3 regions of the Arthrobacter sulfonylureivorans genome follow, and region 1 is predicted to be linked to each of the others. Evidence: riboswitches for the same ligand, from Rfam matches in the RefSeq annotation. Region 1 holds a riboswitch; each other region holds the start of a gene.
What was found. Region 1 has a riboswitch for S-adenosylmethionine ahead of MNQ99_RS18070 (acyl-CoA dehydrogenase family protein). Riboswitches for the same ligand answer to the same signal wherever they lie in the genome.
Positions count from the first base shown of each region.

Region 1 (6,074 bases):
TGCCGGCCAGCTCACCGGACGCGAAGCGCTGCAGCCAGTTGCTGCGGTCGCCGCTGCGGCCGTGGTGGTACAGGTTCTCCTCCACCAGGGCTATGTGCGAGCGCAGCGCCTGCGGAATATTGCTGTCCGCGGCGGCCAGCTGGATCAGCAGTTCGGTGAACTCCTCCCAGCCCAACCCGTCGCCGCCGAGCTCGGCGGGGATCCGGGCGGCGCCAAAGCCGGCGTCCTTCAGCCAACCGATCTGCTCAAACGGCAGCTCGCGGGCCAGTTCACGGTCCAGTGCTCCTGCGGCGATGCGCTGAAAGATCGGACGGTACTTGGCGGCGGCCACTTCGAAGGCCGGCGTCGGGTGGAGGGAAGTGGTTGCGTGGTCAAGGGTTTCGGTCATGGTGGTGCTCCTGGAGGTCTCGGCCGTGCACGGCCGAGGTGGGACGGGTGGTGATGCCGCGCAGACCGGGCTCTGCACGGAAGGGGTCTTGCGTGATGCGTTTGCGTGACGCGTTCTTCGCGGGGGGGGGCGCTGCGCGGGACGGGCGCTGCGCGGGACGGGCGCTGCGCGGGGCGGGCCCCGGCACGGATCAGGTGTAGAGCGAGATCGGCTGGACTTCACCCAGCAGGAAGTGGGCGCCAACCTCCACCTTCTTGTAGTCCACCGGGTCGTGCAGCGTGTGCGTGCGGACATTGCGCCAGAAGATGTCCAGCCCCACCTCGGTTTTCGCGGAGGAGGAACCGGTCACCTCGAAGATGCGGTTGGCCACCTCCACGCCCACCTCGGTGGAGACGACCTTGAGCCGGGCGATCTCGATCTCGATGTCGGCGCGTGCTTCGACCGTCAGCTGCCCACCGTCGGCGATGGCGGCGTCGAAGCGTTCGTTCGTCCGGTCCGCCAAGGCCTCCACGGCTGCCACGCGGGACGCCAGTTCCCCGTAGACCCGCTGGGTCAGCGGATCCTGGGCGTAGGTTTCGGCGCTGCTGAGGAACCAGGAGTTCTTGCGCGCCAGGGTGATCTGGCGCCCGCGTTCCAGTGCACCCTGCGCGATGCCCAAGTAGAGGTTGCCGAACGCCAACTGGATGTACGGCGTCACCAGGCTGGAAAAGGGCTCCTCCCCCACCTCGCCGATGATGTCAGTGGAGGTGACCGCCACGCCGTCGTACTTCACGGAGCCGCTCGCGGAGAGGCGCTGGCCCAGCGCGTCCCAGTCGCCGAGGAAGGAGATCCCGGCGCGGTCATGTTCCAGCGCCAGCGCCAGGAACTTGCCCTGGTCGGGTCCGGCCGTGACCGCGGCGTTGACTAGGATCGCGTCGCCCACGGACGCTCCGGTGGAGAAGTGCTTGACGCCGTCCAGCCGGTAGCCATCGCCGGCGGGGACCAGTTCCAGATTCGGGTCCACCGGGTTGACCGAGTCGCCCCAGGACCAGCCGCTTTGGGCCGAGCGGCGGAGCAGGCGTTCCTGGACCTGCGCGTCGCCGTAGAACACCACGGCGCCGAGATTGGCGTAGTGGTAGGCCAGGATCTGCGCGATCGAAGCATCGGTGCGGGCCAGGATGCGAACGGCGTGCAGCGCGCTTTCCCAGTGGCCGCCCCCGCCGCCCCACGCGGTGGGGATGATCAGGTTGAACAGGCCGGAACTGCGCAGCAGCTCCACTTCGGCCTGCGGGTCCGCGTTGCGGCGGTCCCGCTCCAGCACGTCCGCGCTCAGCACGGCGGCCACGCCCTCGGTGATCTGCTGCCAGTGGGCGAGTTCTTCGCGGCTGGCGTGTCCGGTCCAGGGCGAACGGCGGGTCTGCTGGTTTTCTTCAATAACGACGGCGGCCATGGCGCCTCCTCATGCAGGGGCTCCCGCCTGCCTGCGGCGCGCAGCAACCATTACGGTCGACGACGCAGCCTGGCGGGGGCCGTACTTGCCGGGCACCGATCTGTGCGCGGCCGGATCCTCATCTGGGGCACCCCGCTACGGAAGAGGGTTGCCGCCCAACCAGCCAGAGCTTGTCGTTGGGACTCTTGATCTTGGGGAAAGTCTGCCGGGCGCGATCCGGCGCTGTGAAGCATGTGACGGGCCATGACGTTCCGCTGCCGAATGTTACGGCCCCTCATAATGACGACGCCGCTGCGCCGGCCTCGATCGGTTCCGACCAGGTCAGAAGAACTTACCGGTTGTTAGCGGAGGCAGTTCGCTCCAGGTTGCCTGACCAGGCTGCAACCTGGGCAAGAGGGAAGATCGGCTGGACTAGCGGATAACCGCCACGCGAGCCCCGCGCCTTTCACCTCCCGGGGCTCCGGGCCGAGAGCCTGGGAGATCAAAGCATGAGGACCAGTTCCTCCATTCGATGGCTGAAAACTGTTCGCCTAGTATCGACAATTGAAAGCCCGCCGGTCCCCCATCGGCGGGCTTTCCTCTTGCACGGCGGCATCTCCGTTCGGCGTGAGCGAAAACCGCTGTGATCTGACACGGTCGCCCTGGCCTGCCGATCCGCCTGATGCCTACGCTGCAGCGCGGCTTATAGGCCGAAGCGCGGGGCTTCGATGGCCGGGCAGGTGTCCATCACGACGTCGAGTCCGGCGGCCTTGGCCCGTTCCGCGGCGGCTTCGTCGACGACGCCCAGCTGAAGCCAGACCGCCTTCGCGCCCACCTCAATGGCCTGGTCCACCACCGGGCCGACCTTCTGGGAGTTGACGAAGCAATCCACCACGTCGATCTGGCCCGGAATGCCCGCAAGCTTCCGGTAGCCGGTCAGGCCGTGGACGTCGTCGCCCTGCAGGTTGACCGGGACCACCTCCATGTCCAGCTGGTCCATCAGGTATCGGGAGATGCGCATGGCGACCCGGTGCGGGTTCGTGGACAGGCCGACGACGGCCCAGCGGCCGGGCGTGCTCAGCAGCCGGCTGACGACTTCGGGATCATTCTGGTGTGCCATGGCGCCACCCTACCCATGAGTTCCCGCTACCGGTACCTTCGCCCGCGGCTCCCCCCACCCAGCTGCCAGAAACGAGGAATGAGCTAACGTCCTAACGGCGGTTTAAAGGCGTTATCTGCCGCGCTCCCCATCCCGGTGATGAGCTCAGCGCGTGTGGTCAACCGGCGCCCCAGCAGAAGCAGAACGGGTGGCCGGCGGGGTCCGCGTAGACCTGGAATCCCGAGTCGGCCGCGGCGTCGTCGGCGGGTTTCAGCAGCTTGGCGCCGAGTGACGTTGCCAATTCATGGGCCTTGGCCAAGTCATCGATGTAGAGGTCCAGATGGATCTGCTGCGGCGCGCCGTCGGGCCATTCCGGCGAGGTGTGGTCGGGCGCCAACTGGACCGCCAGTTGCGGCTCGCCAGCCACGGAAACGGTATGCCAGTCATCCTCGGCCTTGACCGTCCCGTCCAGCATGCCTGCCCAGAAGCTGCTCTCCGCGTCCAGGTCGGCGGCGTCGAACACGATGATGTGACGGTTGATTTTCATGCGGCCATCCTGCCATCGGCACAGACCAGCGTCTACGGATTTGCGCGCTCGGGCAACCGGCGTGAGCCGATCTTTGTGCCGCGGTTTGTTACGCCGCTTTATTACGGGCCGTTTGCCGCGGATGCCGGGAGTGCCGTTTAGTTAGTCTTGACCATCCCGAGCGGCCGAGAGACCTGGATCGACGACGCCGCAGCAACCCTGGTCACCGGAAGCCATCCCAGACTGCCGGTGATAACGAGGTGACAAGCCACGGGTACGGCCGGCGGAAGCCGGACGAACGGCTTGAACCGTAGGGTGCTACTGCCAGGATCGATGGAGTGATCCCATGACTGCAGTACTGTCGTCGTCCCGCGACGTGGCTCCCGCTTCCGCTGCACCCGCTTCCGGTTCCGGCTCGGCCCTCGCGGTTTCCTTCCGCGGCCTGAACCGCACCTTCGGCGCCGGCGAGAACGCCCACACCGTGCTGCGTGACGTGAACTTCGACGTACGCCCCGGCGAAGTGCTGGCCATCCTGGGCCCGTCCGGCTGCGGCAAGTCCACCCTGCTGCGCGCCACCGCCGGACTCGACGCGCCCAGCCGCGGCAGCGTGGACATTGACGGCACGCCGGTCCAGGGCATCGACTCGCGCTGCGCCGTCGCGTTCCAGGAACCGCGGCTGCTGCCCTGGCACACCCTGCAGGCCAACGTGGCCATCGGCCTGCCCAAGTCCTCCAGCGCCAAACAGGGCAAGTCCAAGGTCGCCCGGTTGCTGGAACTGGTGGGCCTGGACACCTTCGCCAAGCACCGTCCGCGCGAAGTTTCCGGCGGCATGGCGCAGCGAGCCTCGCTGGCCCGCGCCCTGGCCCGCAACCCGGGGGTACTCCTGCTGGACGAACCGTTCGGCGCGCTGGACGCGCTGACCCGGATCAAGATGCAGGATCTGCTGCTGGACATCCACGCGGCGGAACCCACCACCGTGCTGCTGGTGACCCATGATGTGGACGAAGCCCTGCAGTTGGCGGACCGGATCATCCTGCTGGGCAAGGAAGAAGGCCGCGAGCACGACGGCGCCACGATTGTGCGCACCGTAGAGGTTCCCGGCAGCCGCCCGCGGGACCGCGGTTCCGTGGAGCTGGCCCGAATGCGCCGCTCACTGCTCGAAAGCCTCGGCGTCGACGGCCACTAGGCCGCCTCACACCTTCAGCACTTTCCGGGCCGTCCGTGCCCAAAACCACCCGTAACCGCGGAGCTTCTCCTGTTCCGCGCACCGTTCGAAGGGACCACCATGTCTATTGCCCGCCGCTTCTCCCGCCGCTCGATCCTGGGCGCGGCCGCCGTCGCCGCCACCGCCTCGCTGGCCCTGACCGGCTGCGTTGCCGGTGAAAACTCCGAAGCCACCGCGGCCGAGGGCACCGGCGACGGTGTGCTCAACATCGACTTCGCCACCTACAACCCGCTGAGCCTGATCATCAAGGAGAAGGGCTGGCTGGAGGCCACCTTGGCCGACGACGGCGTCGAGGTGAACTGGCTGCAGTCGGCCGGTTCCAACAAGGCCAACGAGGCACTGCGCTCCGGCGCCGTCGACGTCGGATCCACCGCGGGTTCCGCCGCGCTGCTGGCCCGCGCCAACGGTTCGCCGATCAAGACCATCAGCCTCTACTCGCAGCCGGAATGGGCCGCACTGGTCACGCTGCCCGACTCCGGCATCGACTCCGTGGAGGACCTCAAGGGCAAGTCCGTGGCCGCCACCAAGGGCACCGACCCCTACTTCTTCCTGCTGCAGTCGCTGGAAGAGGCCGGCCTCTCCGCTGACGACGTCACCGTGGAGAATCTGCAGCACGCCGATGGTTTGACCGCGCTGAAGCAGGGCTCGGTGGATGCCTGGTCCGGCCTGGATCCGATCATGGCCGGTGCCGAACAGGACGGCGCCGAGTTGTTCTACCGGAACTTGGACTTCAACACCTACGGCTTCCTGAACGCCACCGAGTCCTTCCTGCAGGAAGAGCCGGAGCTCGCCCAGGCCGTGGTGAACGCCTACGAGAAGGCCCGCGCCTGGGCCGCCGAAAACCCGGAGGAAACCGCTCAGATCCTCGCGGACGTCGCCGGCCTGGACCTTGAGGTCGCCACCAAGGTGATCACCGAGCGCAGCAATCTGGACGTGGAAGCCGCTCCGGGCGAGAAGCAGCGCGCCGTGCTGGAGAAGGTCGGCCCGGCGTTCGTCGAGACCGGTGACGTGAAGAGCCAGGCCGACATCGACGAGGCCCTGGCCACCCTGCTTGACGACTCGCTGGTGAAGAAGGCCGATCCGTCGGTCATCAAGGCATCCTAATGACGCACCTCGGCAACCCCGGCGCATCCGGCAACAGCGTTTACGCCACCAGCCAGGAAGGCCTCAAAGCCTCCGGCGTCCTCAAGACCGCAGAGACGGACCGGCCGCACCAGGACGGCCCCGCGCCGGAACGGAGCCCGGCCAGCGGTCGCTCCGCGGCCGGGGTGCTCGGCAACGGCTGGGCGCGCCTGCTGCTGGGCCTGCTGCTGCCGGCTGCCGTGCTGGCTGCGTGGCAGTGGAGCACCTCGGCCGGACTGTTCAGCTCCGTCCAGCTGCCGGCGCCCGGGGCGGTCGTCGAGGCCGCGGTTGACCTGATTCAGCGCG
Region 1 covers NZ_CP093326.1:3,929,871-3,935,944, forward strand. Annotated here, with positions in the region: gene MNQ99_RS18065 (acyl-CoA dehydrogenase family protein) at 1-388, opposite strand, end outside; gene MNQ99_RS18070 (acyl-CoA dehydrogenase family protein) at 579-1,817, opposite strand; SAM riboswitch class IV at 1,894-2,008, opposite strand; gene MNQ99_RS18075 (CoA-binding protein) at 2,500-2,916, opposite strand; gene MNQ99_RS18080 (VOC family protein) at 3,074-3,442, opposite strand; gene MNQ99_RS18085 (ABC transporter ATP-binding protein) at 3,768-4,607, shown strand; gene MNQ99_RS18090 (aliphatic sulfonate ABC transporter substrate-binding protein) at 4,707-5,750, shown strand; gene MNQ99_RS18095 (ABC transporter permease) at 5,750-6,074, shown strand, end outside.

Region 2 (6,074 bases), 700 kb from region 1:
GCGGGCCCAGCACCTCGCCGATCAGCTCCTCGTTTGCGGTGGCCCCGTACAGCGCGGCGGTGTCGAAGTGCCGCACGCCCGCGTCCAGGGCATGCAGCAGAAGTTTCGCCGCATCCTCGCGGGCCGGCGGGACCCCGTACGCGTGGCTGAGGTTCATGCAGCCCAGCCCGATGCTGCCGACGTCGAGCGTTCCGATCGTTCGCGTAGTCATGCTTTCACGTTACATCTGTCCGGGGACGCACCGTGCCGCGGGCCCGCCGCCGGCTCACTCCTGCCGGCCCGCCGCCGGCTCACTCTCGGCTCACTCCGGCCGGTCCCGGCTGGCCGGGGTGCCCACTTCCTCCGAGAGCGGGATCTCCTTGACGAAGCAGGCGAGCACCAGCGCTGCGAGCACGATCGGCACCGCGTAAAGGTAGATCGGCGGCAGCGCCTGGGCGAAGGCATGCGCGATGAACTCCTGGGTCGGGGCAGGCAGCGATTTGAGCGCAGCGGGGCCGAGCGAACTGAAGCTTTGGCCACCGCCGGAACCAATGGTCGACACCAGGTCGTGCGGCGCCGTCGAGAATTGCTCGGTCAGGCGGCTGATGAAAATAGCGCCGAACAGCGAAATGCCGAAGGTGGCGCCGATCTGGCGGAAGTAGTTGGTGGCCGAGGTGGCCGTGCCCAGATCCCGGCGTCGGACGCTGTTCTGCACGATCAGCACCAGGTTTTGCATGATGGAGCCCAGCCCCAGTCCCAGCACCAGCATCCCGGCGGCGGTGAACGCGTACGGCGTGGTGTCGGAGATCTGCGAGAGCATGACCAGTCCGGCCGCGATCAGTATGGTGCCGATGATCGGGAAGATCTTGTAGCGGCCGGTGCGGGTCACCAGTTGCCCGGTGGCGGTGGTGGCTCCCACCATGCCCGCAGTCATGGGGATCATCATCAGGCCGGACTCGGTGGCGCTGGCGCCGTTGACCATCTGCAAGAACGTGGGCAGATAGGCGATCGCGGAGAACATCGCGATGCCCACGCACACGCCCATCAACGTTGGCAGCGTGAAGTCCCGGTCGCGGAACAGCCGCAGCGGCAGCACCGGTTCCACGGCCCGGCGTTCGGCCAGCACGAACAACACCGAGGCGACCACCGTGACCGCGCCGAGCACGATGATCACCGGGCTGTCCCAGGGGTAGGTGGTCCCGCCCCAGCTGGTGAACAGGATGACGGCCGCACTGGCGACCGCCAGCAGGAAGGTGCCCAGATAGTCCAGCTTGGGCCGCGGACCGCCAGGTTTACGCAGGTGCAGGGTGGTGGAGATGACGGCCAGCGCCGCGGCCCCCAGCGGCAGGTTGATGTAGAAGATCCAGCGCCAGTTCCAATGGTCGGTGATGAACCCGCCCAGCAGCGGTCCGCTGACCGAGGCGAGACCGAACGCCGCCCCGATCAGGCCCATGTACTTGCCCCGCTCGCGCGGCGAAACAAGGTCGCCGATGATCGCTTGGGCGCCGATCATCAACCCGCCGCCGCCAACCCCCTGGATGGCGCGGAAGGCGATCAGCTGCGGCATGCTCTGGGCCATGCCGGAGAGCATGGAGCCGCCCAGGAACACCGCGATCGCGAAGATGAAGATGCTCTTGCGGCCGAACAGGTCGCCGAGCTTGCCATAAATCGGCAGCCCGATGGTGGCGGCCAGAATGTAGGCGGTGATCACCCAGGAGATGTGCTCCAGCCCGTTCAAATCCCCGACGATCGTGGGCAGCGCGGTCGCCACGATGGTCTGGTCCAGCGCGGCCAGCAGGACGGCGAGCATCAGGCCCAGGAACACCACCATGATCCGCGGCTGCGGGGTGGCCGCGCGGTCCCGGATATGGTCCCGGTCCTGATCCGTGCGTGCGGAAACCGGTGCGGTTGAAGGACCGAAGGGCTGAGGGCCCCGGTCCGGGCTGGGAGGAACTGCCATGGTGAAACTTCCTGGCGGTGCGGGTGGCGCAGGCGGCCTGATGATGGTTGCCTGGGGACGCTATCCGCCCCGCGACTGCTACCGTACTGCCGTCCGCGGAGCGGCACAACCCCCGATTTCGGCACGGCTTTCGGCACGGCGCTGACGTAGGCTGGAAGCCTGCCCAGCGAAGGGACACACCAATGGACGACGCCGGATCCCGCCTGATCTTCGGCGCTATGGGTTTGGGCGGTGGCTGGGGGAGCGGCCCGTTGGAGGCAGCCGACATCGCCGCGGCCCACACGGCCGTGGAGGCGGCGGTGGACATCGGCATCAGGATTTTCGACCACGCCGACATCTATGCCCACGGCAAGGCGGAGGCCGCTTTCGGCCGCGTGCTGGCCGAGCGTCCGGACCTCCGGCAAACCATCCAGCTGCAGAGCAAATGCGGCATCCGGCTGCCGGTTCCCGGGCTGGTCGGCCAGTATGACTCATCCCGCGCGGCGATCGTGGCCGGCACCGAGGAGAGCCTGCGCCGCCTGCACACGGATCACTTGGACACGCTGCTGATCCACCGGCCGGATCCGCTGGCCCCGGCCGAAGAGATTGCCGCGGCGTTCAGCGGCCTCAGGCTCGCCGGGAAGGTCCGCCGCCTGGGTGTCTCGAACATGTCCGGCGAGCAGATGCGGTGGCTGCAGACCGCGCTGGACGAGCCACTCACGGTGAACCAACTGGAAATGAGCCTGTACCGGCGGGACTGGCTTGAATCAGGCGTGCTGGTCAACCACCCGGAAGGCGCGGCCGTCAGCTTCCCGCACGGCACCCTGGAGTACTGTGCTGCCCACGCGGTGGAGCTGCAGGCCTGGGGCTCGCTGGCGCGGGGCCGCTACAGCGGCCGGCCGGCGGAGCGTGCCGACGGCGCCGACGGCACCGCTGGCGACGGTGGTGCGGCAGCCGCGGATGGGGCGACGGCTGCTCTGGTCTCCGAATTGGCCCGGGACAAGGGCTGCACGCAGGAAGCGGTGGTGCTGGGCTGGCTGCTGCGCCATCCGGCCCAGATCCGGCCGGTCGTTGGAACCAGCAATGCGGATCGGATCAAGGCCTGCGCCCAGGCCGAGGAGATCGGCGCCGCAATGACCCGGCAGGAATGGTACGCGCTGTGGGTGGCGGCCCGAGGGCGCCCGCTGCCCTAAACGAACGCTGCCCTAGACGAACGCGGGCTGTACCAGCCGGCGGAACGCGGAGTCGTGGAAGACCAGCGGATCGTGGGCGCCGTCGTGCGTGCTCAGTCCGTGTACCTCCAGCAGCACCACCTGATGGTCACCGGCCGGGAACTCCTGATGCACTGAGCAATCCAGCCACAACGCTGCGTCGTTGAGGAATAGCGCGTCCTGGTCGGTGCGGTGCAGGCTCAGCCCGGCGAAGCGGTCGCCGTTCTTGGAAGCAATCTGGCGGCAGACGCCGTCGTGCTCCGTGCCCAGCACCGAAACACCGATCCGGCCGGCGTGCCGGACCAGCGGCCAGGTCCGGGAGGTGTTCTGGACAGCGAACATCACCAGCGGCGGCTCCAGCGAAACGCCCACGGTGAAGGAGGAGGCGACGATGCCTTGCGGCTTGCCGTCGATGACGGCGCAGAGCGCTGCGATTCCGGAGGGAAAGCGCCCGAAGGCGGAGCGCAGGGTGTTCGGGGTCAAGTCGTTGTGCAGGGACATGGCCATCCTTGGGACTCAGGCGCATCCGCTGCTGCCGGAGGATACGCGTACTTGCCTGCCGACAAACCCGGCGGGCCGAATCATCACCTGGAGCACCCCGCTACGGTAGAGGGTTGCCGGCCAACTAGCCAGGGCTGTGAAGTTGGCGCTCGTGATTCATTTCCAAGGTAAGAGCGGGACGTGGCCCCGGTCAAACGCGGGTAACAGTTCGTTAAGAACTCCGTCAAGAACTCCGCGTGCCAGGCATCGGCACGGGGCTCCGCTGCCTTAGGCGTCGACCGGCTGTTCCGCGTCGCGGTGCAGCCGGAACGGATGCGCGGGATAGACGCCCAGAATCCGGATTTCGGTGGTGAAAAATTCCAGTTCCTCGAAGGCATGGACCATTGACTGGTCCTCCGGATGGCCTTCGACGTCCACCATGAACATGGTGGCCGCGAATTCGCCGCCGACCATGTAGCTCTCCAGCCGGGTCATATTGATGCCGTTGGTCGCGAAGCCGCCGAGTGCCTTGTAGAGCGCCGAGGGAACGTTCCGCACCCGGAAGACAAAGCTGGTCACCGCGGGACCGGGCAGCTCCTCGCGGCTGGGCACGGGCCGACGGTCGGCCAGCACCACGAACCGGGTGGTGTTCGTTGGATCGTCTTCCACTTTCTCGGCGAAGACTTCCAAGCCATAAAGTTCTGCGGCCATGGGGGGCGCGAGCGAGACCTTGGTCGGATCGTTCCATTCGGCTACCTCACGGGCGGAGCCGGCGGTATCACCCGCGATGACCGGCGTCAGCCCCAAGCGGCGGATCAGCTTGCGGCACTGTCCCAACGCATGGATGTGGCTGTGCACTTCACGGGCCTGTTCCACCGTGGCCCCCGGAATGCCCAGCAGACTGAAGCGGATGGGCAGGAAGAATTCCTCCACGATCTGCAGCGTGGTCCTGGGCAGCAGGGCATGGATGTCCGCCACCCGGCCGGCGATCGAGTTGTCAATGGGGATCATGGCCAGTTCGGCCTCCCCGCTTGTGACGGCGGCGAAGGCGTCTTCAAAGCTGGCGCACGGCACCGCGTCCCAGCCGGGCCGGACCGCAAGGCACGCCATATGCGAGTTCGAGCCGGGTTCACCTTGGTATGCGATTGCTGGAGCCATGGGCGAAATTATCCCACCGGGACAGCCCGGGGCATTATTCGGCGGGGTCCGGCCGCCGTCACAAAGCCGGAGTGATGGAGCGATACGCCGATACAGTGGAGGGCGTGGAAGGATCCAACCCCCGTGCCGTTGCCCTCTGGCTCGCTGCCGCCGTCGTCGCCCTCTTCGCCGTCAGTCTGACCGTGATGCCGTCCATCATGGGGCTGGACATGATGCCGCCGCTGATCGTAATGTCTGTGGTGCTGCTGATCGGCGCCGGAGCGCTGGCCGGCATGGCTATTGCAGCCAGGCGGTCCGGGAGGCGGTAGGGCCGGCCCCCGGGTCAACCAAAGGGCTGGCCAATAGTGCTGGCTTCGGGGTCGTCCGCAGGACCAACCAGCGGACCCTTCGGCAACAGCCGGCGCGCTCCCGGGCCGTTTTGCCCCAGCCGGTCGGCCGGATTGTTGAGCGTGCAGGTTCGTAAGGAGAGGCAGCCACAGCCGATGCAGCCGGTGAGATCGTCGCGCAACCGCTGCAGTTCATCGATCCGCGCGTCCAGATGATCCCGCCATCCCGCAGACAGCCTCGCCCAGTTGGCCTTGGTGGGCGCCCTGTCCTGTGGCAGCGAGTCCAGCGCCGCCTTGATCTCCCGCAGCGGAATGCCCACCTGCTGCGAGACCCGGATGAACGCGACTCGGCGCAGCATGTGCCGCGGATAGCGCCGCTGGTTTCCGGACGTGCGACGGCTGCTGATCAGCCCTTCCCGTTCATAAAAATGAAGTGCGGAAACGGCAGCCCCGCTGCGCTCGGACAGCTCGCCGGGGGTCAGTTCCTTTAAGTTTGCCGCGGGCATGGTGATGGTCGCCCTCCATCCTCTTGACCTGAAGCCTAGTTGAGGTTGTCCACTGGGGAAATCCCGTAGTTGCGGACTGCAGACCCAAGGAGAAACTATGCACGCAATAGTCCAGCGCGAATTCGGCGGCCCCGAGGTTTTGGTCTACGAGGAGCTTCCGGATCTTGCTCCCCATGCCGGTGAGGTGCGCATTGCCGTCAGCGCCAGCGGTGTGCACTTGCTCGATACCAGCATCCGCAGCGGCACCAACTTCGGTGCGATGCCCCGGCCGGAGCTGCCGATGGTCCCGGGCCGGGAAGTGGCCGGTGTGGTGGACCGGGTGGGGCCAGGGGTGGACGCGCAGTGGCTGGGCAAGCGGGTGGCCGTTCATCTGGGCATGGCCAGCGGCGGCTACGCTGACCAGGCGCTGGCGGCAGTGGACTCCCTGCATGAGCTGACCGCGGGCCTGGGCTTTGACGCCGCGGTCGCTGCGATC
Region 2 covers NZ_CP093326.1:654,822-660,895, forward strand. Annotated here, with positions in the region: gene MNQ99_RS03180 (aldo/keto reductase) at 1-211, opposite strand, end outside; gene MNQ99_RS03185 (MDR family MFS transporter) at 302-1,939, opposite strand; gene MNQ99_RS03190 (aldo/keto reductase) at 2,122-3,111, shown strand; gene MNQ99_RS03195 (flavin reductase family protein) at 3,124-3,630, opposite strand; SAM riboswitch class IV at 3,673-3,787, opposite strand; gene MNQ99_RS03200 (prephenate dehydratase) at 3,898-4,767, opposite strand; gene MNQ99_RS03205 (hypothetical protein) at 4,872-5,075, shown strand; gene soxR (redox-sensitive transcriptional activator SoxR) at 5,090-5,599, opposite strand; gene MNQ99_RS03215 (zinc-binding dehydrogenase) at 5,697-6,074, shown strand, end outside.
Region 2: it holds a riboswitch for S-adenosylmethionine, as region 1 does, so the genes downstream of both, MNQ99_RS03195 (flavin reductase family protein) here and MNQ99_RS18070 (acyl-CoA dehydrogenase family protein) in region 1, are expected to answer to the same signal.

Region 3 (6,074 bases), 1.1 Mb from region 1:
CTGCGCGGAACCTACCACCTGTACCAGGGGATTGGGCCGGGTATCGGGAACTTCCTCATGGGCCTGGTATTCGGCTATGTCTATACGAAGGTCAAGCGGGTGATGCCGCTGGTGGTTGCGCACGCACTGTTGGATATTGCCGGCTTCGTTGGCTACGCGCTGGTAGGCCCGGCCATCGGCATCGGTACCTAAGCCAGCACTTCGAGCGGGCTGCCAAAGGGCTGCCCCGGACATGCAAAAGGCTCCCGTTCCGCCTCTTGCGCCACCGTGGGTGGGAGCAAGAAGCCGGAACGGGAGCCCCCGCGGAAAACGCGAGCCTTGGTACCGTGCCAGACGAGACCGGGACCTTAGAGTTCGACGATGCCGTTCGCGGTTTCAAAGCGGACCGACATGACGCCCGGTGTGCCGTTCGGTGCGGTCCAAGCGACCTTGACGTCATCGAGAAGGTCATCCACCGGGGTGCCCAGCCAGTCAGCCACGCGTTCCGAGGAACCGGCAATGGTCAGGCCGATCAGCTTGACGGTTGCCGGGCGGGCGTTGGACGGGTGAAGCGCCTCGGTGCCGTCATCCCAGCGCAGCATGTAGGGAACCTGCGGGTCGGCGATCAGGCCCTTGATGCCGATCTGCTGCCAGCTCAATTCCTGCCCGTCCGGGAACTTGCGGTTTCCGGGAACTGCATGACGGCCCAGTCGCTCCTCGAACGGGGTCAGATCGTCCACCTCGACGCACCAGCCCATCCAGCCGCCGCCGGCTTCGGAGCGGGCACGCACGGCCTGGCCGAAGGGGGCTTTGTTGGACGCGGGGTGGTCCAGGACCTCCACCACTTCCAGGTAATGGTGGTCGGTCAGAGGGAAGATCATATTGCGGGTGCCGAAGCGGGGGTGCACCCCGCCCTTGACTGCCTCGATACCCAAAGCTTTGGAGATCCGCTCTGAGGTGGCAGCCAGACCGTCGGGCTCAACAGCATAAGAAACGTGGTCGAAGCGCATAGGCATATCTTGGCACTTTGTGAACCCTCTCTCGACTTAGGGTGACCTAAGTCACTGAGCTTTCGCGGTGGTTGTTCACGGTGACCCTTGACAGCCAAGGACGTATCGGCGTCCCTGCCGAGGCAGGAGTGTGGCCCCGCGGGCGGTCATAAGGTGTCATATTGTTGCGGCCGCGCGGGCTCTCCGCCGAGACTGGACCCAGGTCATGAGTGCCAGCGTGAAACCCCGGTTTGCTGGCCGGCAACCCTCCAACCGCGGTGGGGTGCCCCGGGTGAAGACCAGGCAGCCGCCACCAGGCGGTGCGCAAGCGCGGGTCACACCCGGGATAGACATGCCGGCACGGCCGGATCCCGGATGACCCCTTCCCTTGAAGGAGTTGCACCATGTCCAATGCAGACTGGTCCTTTGAAACCCGTCAGATCCACGCAGGCCAGGAGCCGGATGCCGCCACCGGCGCCCGTGCACTGCCGATCTACCAGACCACCTCGTTTGTGTTCCCCAGCGCCCAGAGCGCCGCGGACCGCTTCGCCCTGTCCGAACTGGCTCCCATTTACACGCGGATCGGCAACCCGACCAGCGAGGCCGTCGAAGCCCGGGTCGCCAGTCTGGAAGGCGGCGTCGGCGCGCTGCTGCTGGCCTCCGGCCAGGCCGCGTCCACGTTCTCCATCCTGAACCTGGCCGAGGCCGGCGACCATATTGTGGCCAGCCCCAGCCTGTATGGCGGCACGTACAACCTGCTGCGCACCACGCTGCCCAAGTTCGGCATCGAAGTGACGTTCGTCGAGGATCCGGACAACCTGCAGCAGTGGCGCGACGCGGTGCAGCCGAACACCAAGGCGTTCTTCGGCGAGGTGGTCTCCAATCCGCGCCAGGACGTGCTGGACCTTGAAGCCGTCAGCAGCATCGCCCATGAGAACGGCGTGCCGCTGATCGTGGACAACACGCTGGCCACCCCGTACCTGATCCGCCCGATCGAGTGGGGCGCAGACATCGTGCTCCATTCGGCCACCAAGTACCTGGGCGGCCACGGAACGGCCATCGGCGGCGTGATCGTGGATGCCGGCACCTTCGACTTCGCTGCCGATCCGGAGAAGTTCCCGGGCTTTAACACGCCGGACGAGACCTACAACGGGCTGGTCTTCGCCCGCGACCTGGGCGTCGGAAGTGCGCTCGGCGCCAATCTGGCCTACATCCTCAAGGCCCGCGTGCAGCTGCTGCGCGACCTGGGGTCGGCCATCTCCCCGTTCAACGCCTTCCTGATCGCCCAAGGGCTGGAGACGCTGAGCCTGCGGGTGGAGCGCCACGTGGCCAACGCGCAGAAGGTGGCGGAGTTCCTCGAAGCGCACGACGACGTTGCTTCCGTTGCGTACCTCGGCCTGCCGTCGAGCCCGTGGTACGACCGCGGCCGCAAGTACGGTCCGAAGGGCACTGGTGCCATCGTGTCGTTCGAGATCAAGGGAGGCATCGAGGCCGGCAAGCGTTTTGTGGACGGCCTCGAACTGCATTCGCATGTGGCCAACCTCGGCGACGTGCGCTCGCTGGTGATCCACCCGGCGTCGACCACCCACGCCCAGCTTTCGGCCGAGGAGCGGCTGACCGCCGGCGTGACCGACGGACTGGTCCGGCTCTCCGTGGGCATCGAGAACGTCAATGACATCATCGCCGATTTGGAGGCCGGTTTCCGGGCCGCCAAGGGCTCGGACCACTAGGCAAGCAGGTAGAACGCAGCGTGACGATCGTGCAACCGCAGGAACTGGTGGATCAGGCGACGGATGGCGTCCTGCGCAGGATGCCTGTTGGTGCGCTGCAGCTGGAAGCCGGCGGCTATCTGCCCGAGGTTGTCCTGGGCTACGAAACCTGGGGCACCCTGAACGCGGATGCATCGAACGCCGTCCTGATCGAGCACGCCCTGACCGGCAGCACGCATGTGGCCCGCGGCGCCTCCGACGAAGACGGCTGGTGGGACGACCTGGTCGGTCCCGGTGCCACCATCGACACGGAGCGCTATTTCGTAGTGGCCGCCAACATGGTTGGCGGCTGCTACGGCTCCACCGGTCCGGCGTCCCCGGCACCGGACGGCTCGCCGTGGGGGTCGCGGTTTCCGTTCGTCACCATCCGGGATTCAGTCCGGGCCGAGGCACGGCTCGCCGATGCGCTGGGCATCCGCCGCTGGCATGCCGTGCTCGGCGGGTCGATGGGCGGGGCTCGCGCGCTCGAGTGGGCAGCAACGTTCCCCGAGCGCACGGCACGGTGCGCTGTGATGGCGTGCGGGGCAGCCAGCACCGCCGAACAGATCGCGTTTGCCCAGGCGCAGGTCGCGGCCATCCGGCTGGATCCCCACTTTGCCGGCGGCGACTACTACGGCGGTCCCGCCCCCGAAGCCGGACTGGGCATCGCCCGGCGGATCGCGCACATCAACTACCGTTCGGAGCCGGAACTGGAGTACCGGTTCGGCCGCTCGGCGCAGGCGGAGGAGCAGCCGTTCGGGGGCATCACGCCGTCGGCCCGAGGCCGCTATGCGGTGGAAAGCTATCTGGACTACCAGGCGGAGAAGCTGGTTTCCCGCTTCGACGCCAACAGCTACATTCTGCTCACCGAGGCCCTGGTCAGCCACGATATTTCCCGCGGCCGCGGCTCGCTGGAGCAGTCCCTGGGCGGCCTCGAGGAGACGGAATTCTTCATCGCGGCGGTGGATTCCGACCGTCTGTACTTCCCGGAACAGTCGCGCCAGTTGGCCGAAGCGCTGCCCGGATCGGTCAAGGTGCACACTATCGAAACGCCGCTGGGCCACGACGGTTTCCTGACCGACGTCCACCAGCTGCACGACGACCTCACCCAGGCGTTTTTCCCGCACGCCTGACCGCAGGCCTGACCGCTGCTACTGCCAGTGCGGGTGTCCGGATCTTGACGAGGGCTGTGGCGACTGAGGCGCGGACGACTGAGCATTGCAGTTTGATCACGGTTGGAACGAATAAATCCATTCGATGGAGCCCCTCGGTAGCATGCCGGTAGGCCCCTGACCACGCCGCCGGCGTTTGGCCCGGAAGCCTCCAGACGAGGGGGAACCATGCTGCGTGATCACCGAATCAAAGTGTCTTTGCTGGCCGTCGGAGCGCTGGCGCTGGCCGGCTGTGGCGGCGGGGGCGGGGGCGGGGAGGGTGAAACCTCCCAAAGTTCCGCACTGCGGATCGTGTATCAGACCACCGAGGCCAACGCCACGATGGATGACGTGATGAAGAAGGCGAAGGCCGACTTTGAGGCTGCGCACGACGGCGTGACAGTCAATTTGGAGCCCATCACCGGCAGCGATGAAGATTACGCGACCAAGCTCGCCTTATCCCAGCGATCGCCGGACACCGCCCCGGACGTGTTCTACGAGGACACCTTCAAGATCCGTTCGGATGTGGATGCCGGCTATCTCTTGAATCTGGATCAGTATTTGGCCGAGTGGGACGACTGGGCGAATTTCAACGACGGAGCCAAAGAAGCCGGCCGCGCGGACGACGGCAGTATCTATGCAGTCCCGCTGGGCACGGATACACGGGCCATTTGGTACAACAAGAACGTCTTGCAGGACGCCGGCGTCGACGTTCCCTGGGCACCGAAGGACTGGAACGCCATCCTGGAGGCGGCCCGGGCCATCAAATCCTCGCAACCGGATGTGGTCCCGTTCAATCTCTACGCCGGCACGGGCACCGGCGAAGGCACCGTCATGCAGAGTTTCTACCAACTGCTGTATGGCACCGGCGACACGCTCTATGACGATTCTGAAGGCAAGTGGGTTGTCGGCTCGCAAGGCTTCATCGACTCGTTGGCCTTCCTGCAGACGCTCTATCAAGAGGACCTGGCCGTCACGCCGGCCGAGGCCTTGGACCCGAACGTGTGGCAGATGGTCTTCGGTCAGCTGTTTCCCGAGGACAAACTGGGCGGAACGGTAGAAGGTTCCTACTCGCCGTCGTTCTGGCAAGAGGGCGGGTTGGTGGACTGGCCCGAGTATGGCGACGTGATGGGCGTGGCACCGTTCCCCACGCAGAACGGACAGGAGCCCGGGGCGGTCAGCATGTCCGGCGGTTGGACACTGGCGGTAGGGGCCAATTCGGCGAATCCCGATCTCGCGTTCGAGTTCCTCACTGAGGTAATGAGCCAGGAGAACTCGCTGGAGTACACCGTGGCCAATTCGCAGATCGCGGTCCGTACCGATGTTGCCAAGGACCCCGCCTACTTGGACGCCAATCCATTCGTGGCCGAGGTCTCGGAACTGGTCTCGGTGACGAATTACCGGCCCGCAACAGCCGACTACCCGCAGATATCAACCGCCGTCCAGGAAGCCACCGAAGCGGTGATGATGGGGAAGAAGACACCCGAGGAGGCCGCGGCCGAGTTCGACGCCGCCGTCACCGACCTTGTCGGCGCAGAAAACACAGTACAGAAGTAGCAACAGTGACAGCCGCCGAGGTGGTGGCCCGCGACGCCGAAACGCGTGGCGGCACTGAGCGGCGCGGCCGGCGCCGCCCGCCGGGGAGGACCGTCCTGCGGCTCCTGCCGCTCAGCCCTGCCGTGGTGCTGCTGGGCGTGTTCCTGGCCGGCCCGATCCTCTGGGCTTTCTACGGGTCCTTGACCAATGCTGCCCTGACCGGCGTCGCCGCCAAGGACCCGCAGTGGGTCGGGTTGGAAAACTACACCGAGCTGCTCAGCGACCCGGACTTCCTACAGTCGCTCTGGCTGACCGTCATCTTCGTCCTTGTCTCCGCCGTGCTCGGCCAGAACCTGCTGGGCCTGGGGATTGCGCTGCTGATGACGAAAGCAAGCAAGGCGGTTTCCGCGGTCGTGGGGGTCTGCGTGGTAGCGGCCTGGGTGCTGCCGGAAATCGTGGCCGGCTTCGTGGCCTATGCCTTCTTCAATCGGGAGGGAACCCTGAACCAGCTCACCGCGCTCTTCGGCATCGAGGGGACCGACTGGCTGTTTACGGTCCCGATGCTCGCGGTGATCCTGGCCAATATCTGGCGGGGAACGGCGTTCTCCATGATGGTGTACCAAGCGGCGCTGAACGATGTGCCGGAGGAGATCACGGAAGCGGCGATGATC
Region 3 covers NZ_CP093326.1:2,810,372-2,816,445, reverse strand. Annotated here, with positions in the region: gene MNQ99_RS13050 (CPBP family intramembrane glutamic endopeptidase) at 1-192, shown strand, start outside; gene MNQ99_RS13045 (VOC family protein) at 348-989, opposite strand; SAM riboswitch class IV at 1,191-1,305, shown strand; gene MNQ99_RS13040 (bifunctional o-acetylhomoserine/o-acetylserine sulfhydrylase) at 1,373-2,698, shown strand; gene metX (homoserine O-acetyltransferase MetX) at 2,779-3,849, shown strand; gene MNQ99_RS13030 (extracellular solute-binding protein) at 4,057-5,424, shown strand; gene MNQ99_RS13025 (carbohydrate ABC transporter permease) at 5,430-6,074, shown strand, end outside.
Region 3: it holds a riboswitch for S-adenosylmethionine, as region 1 does, so the genes downstream of both, MNQ99_RS13040 (bifunctional o-acetylhomoserine/o-acetylserine sulfhydrylase) here and MNQ99_RS18070 (acyl-CoA dehydrogenase family protein) in region 1, are expected to answer to the same signal.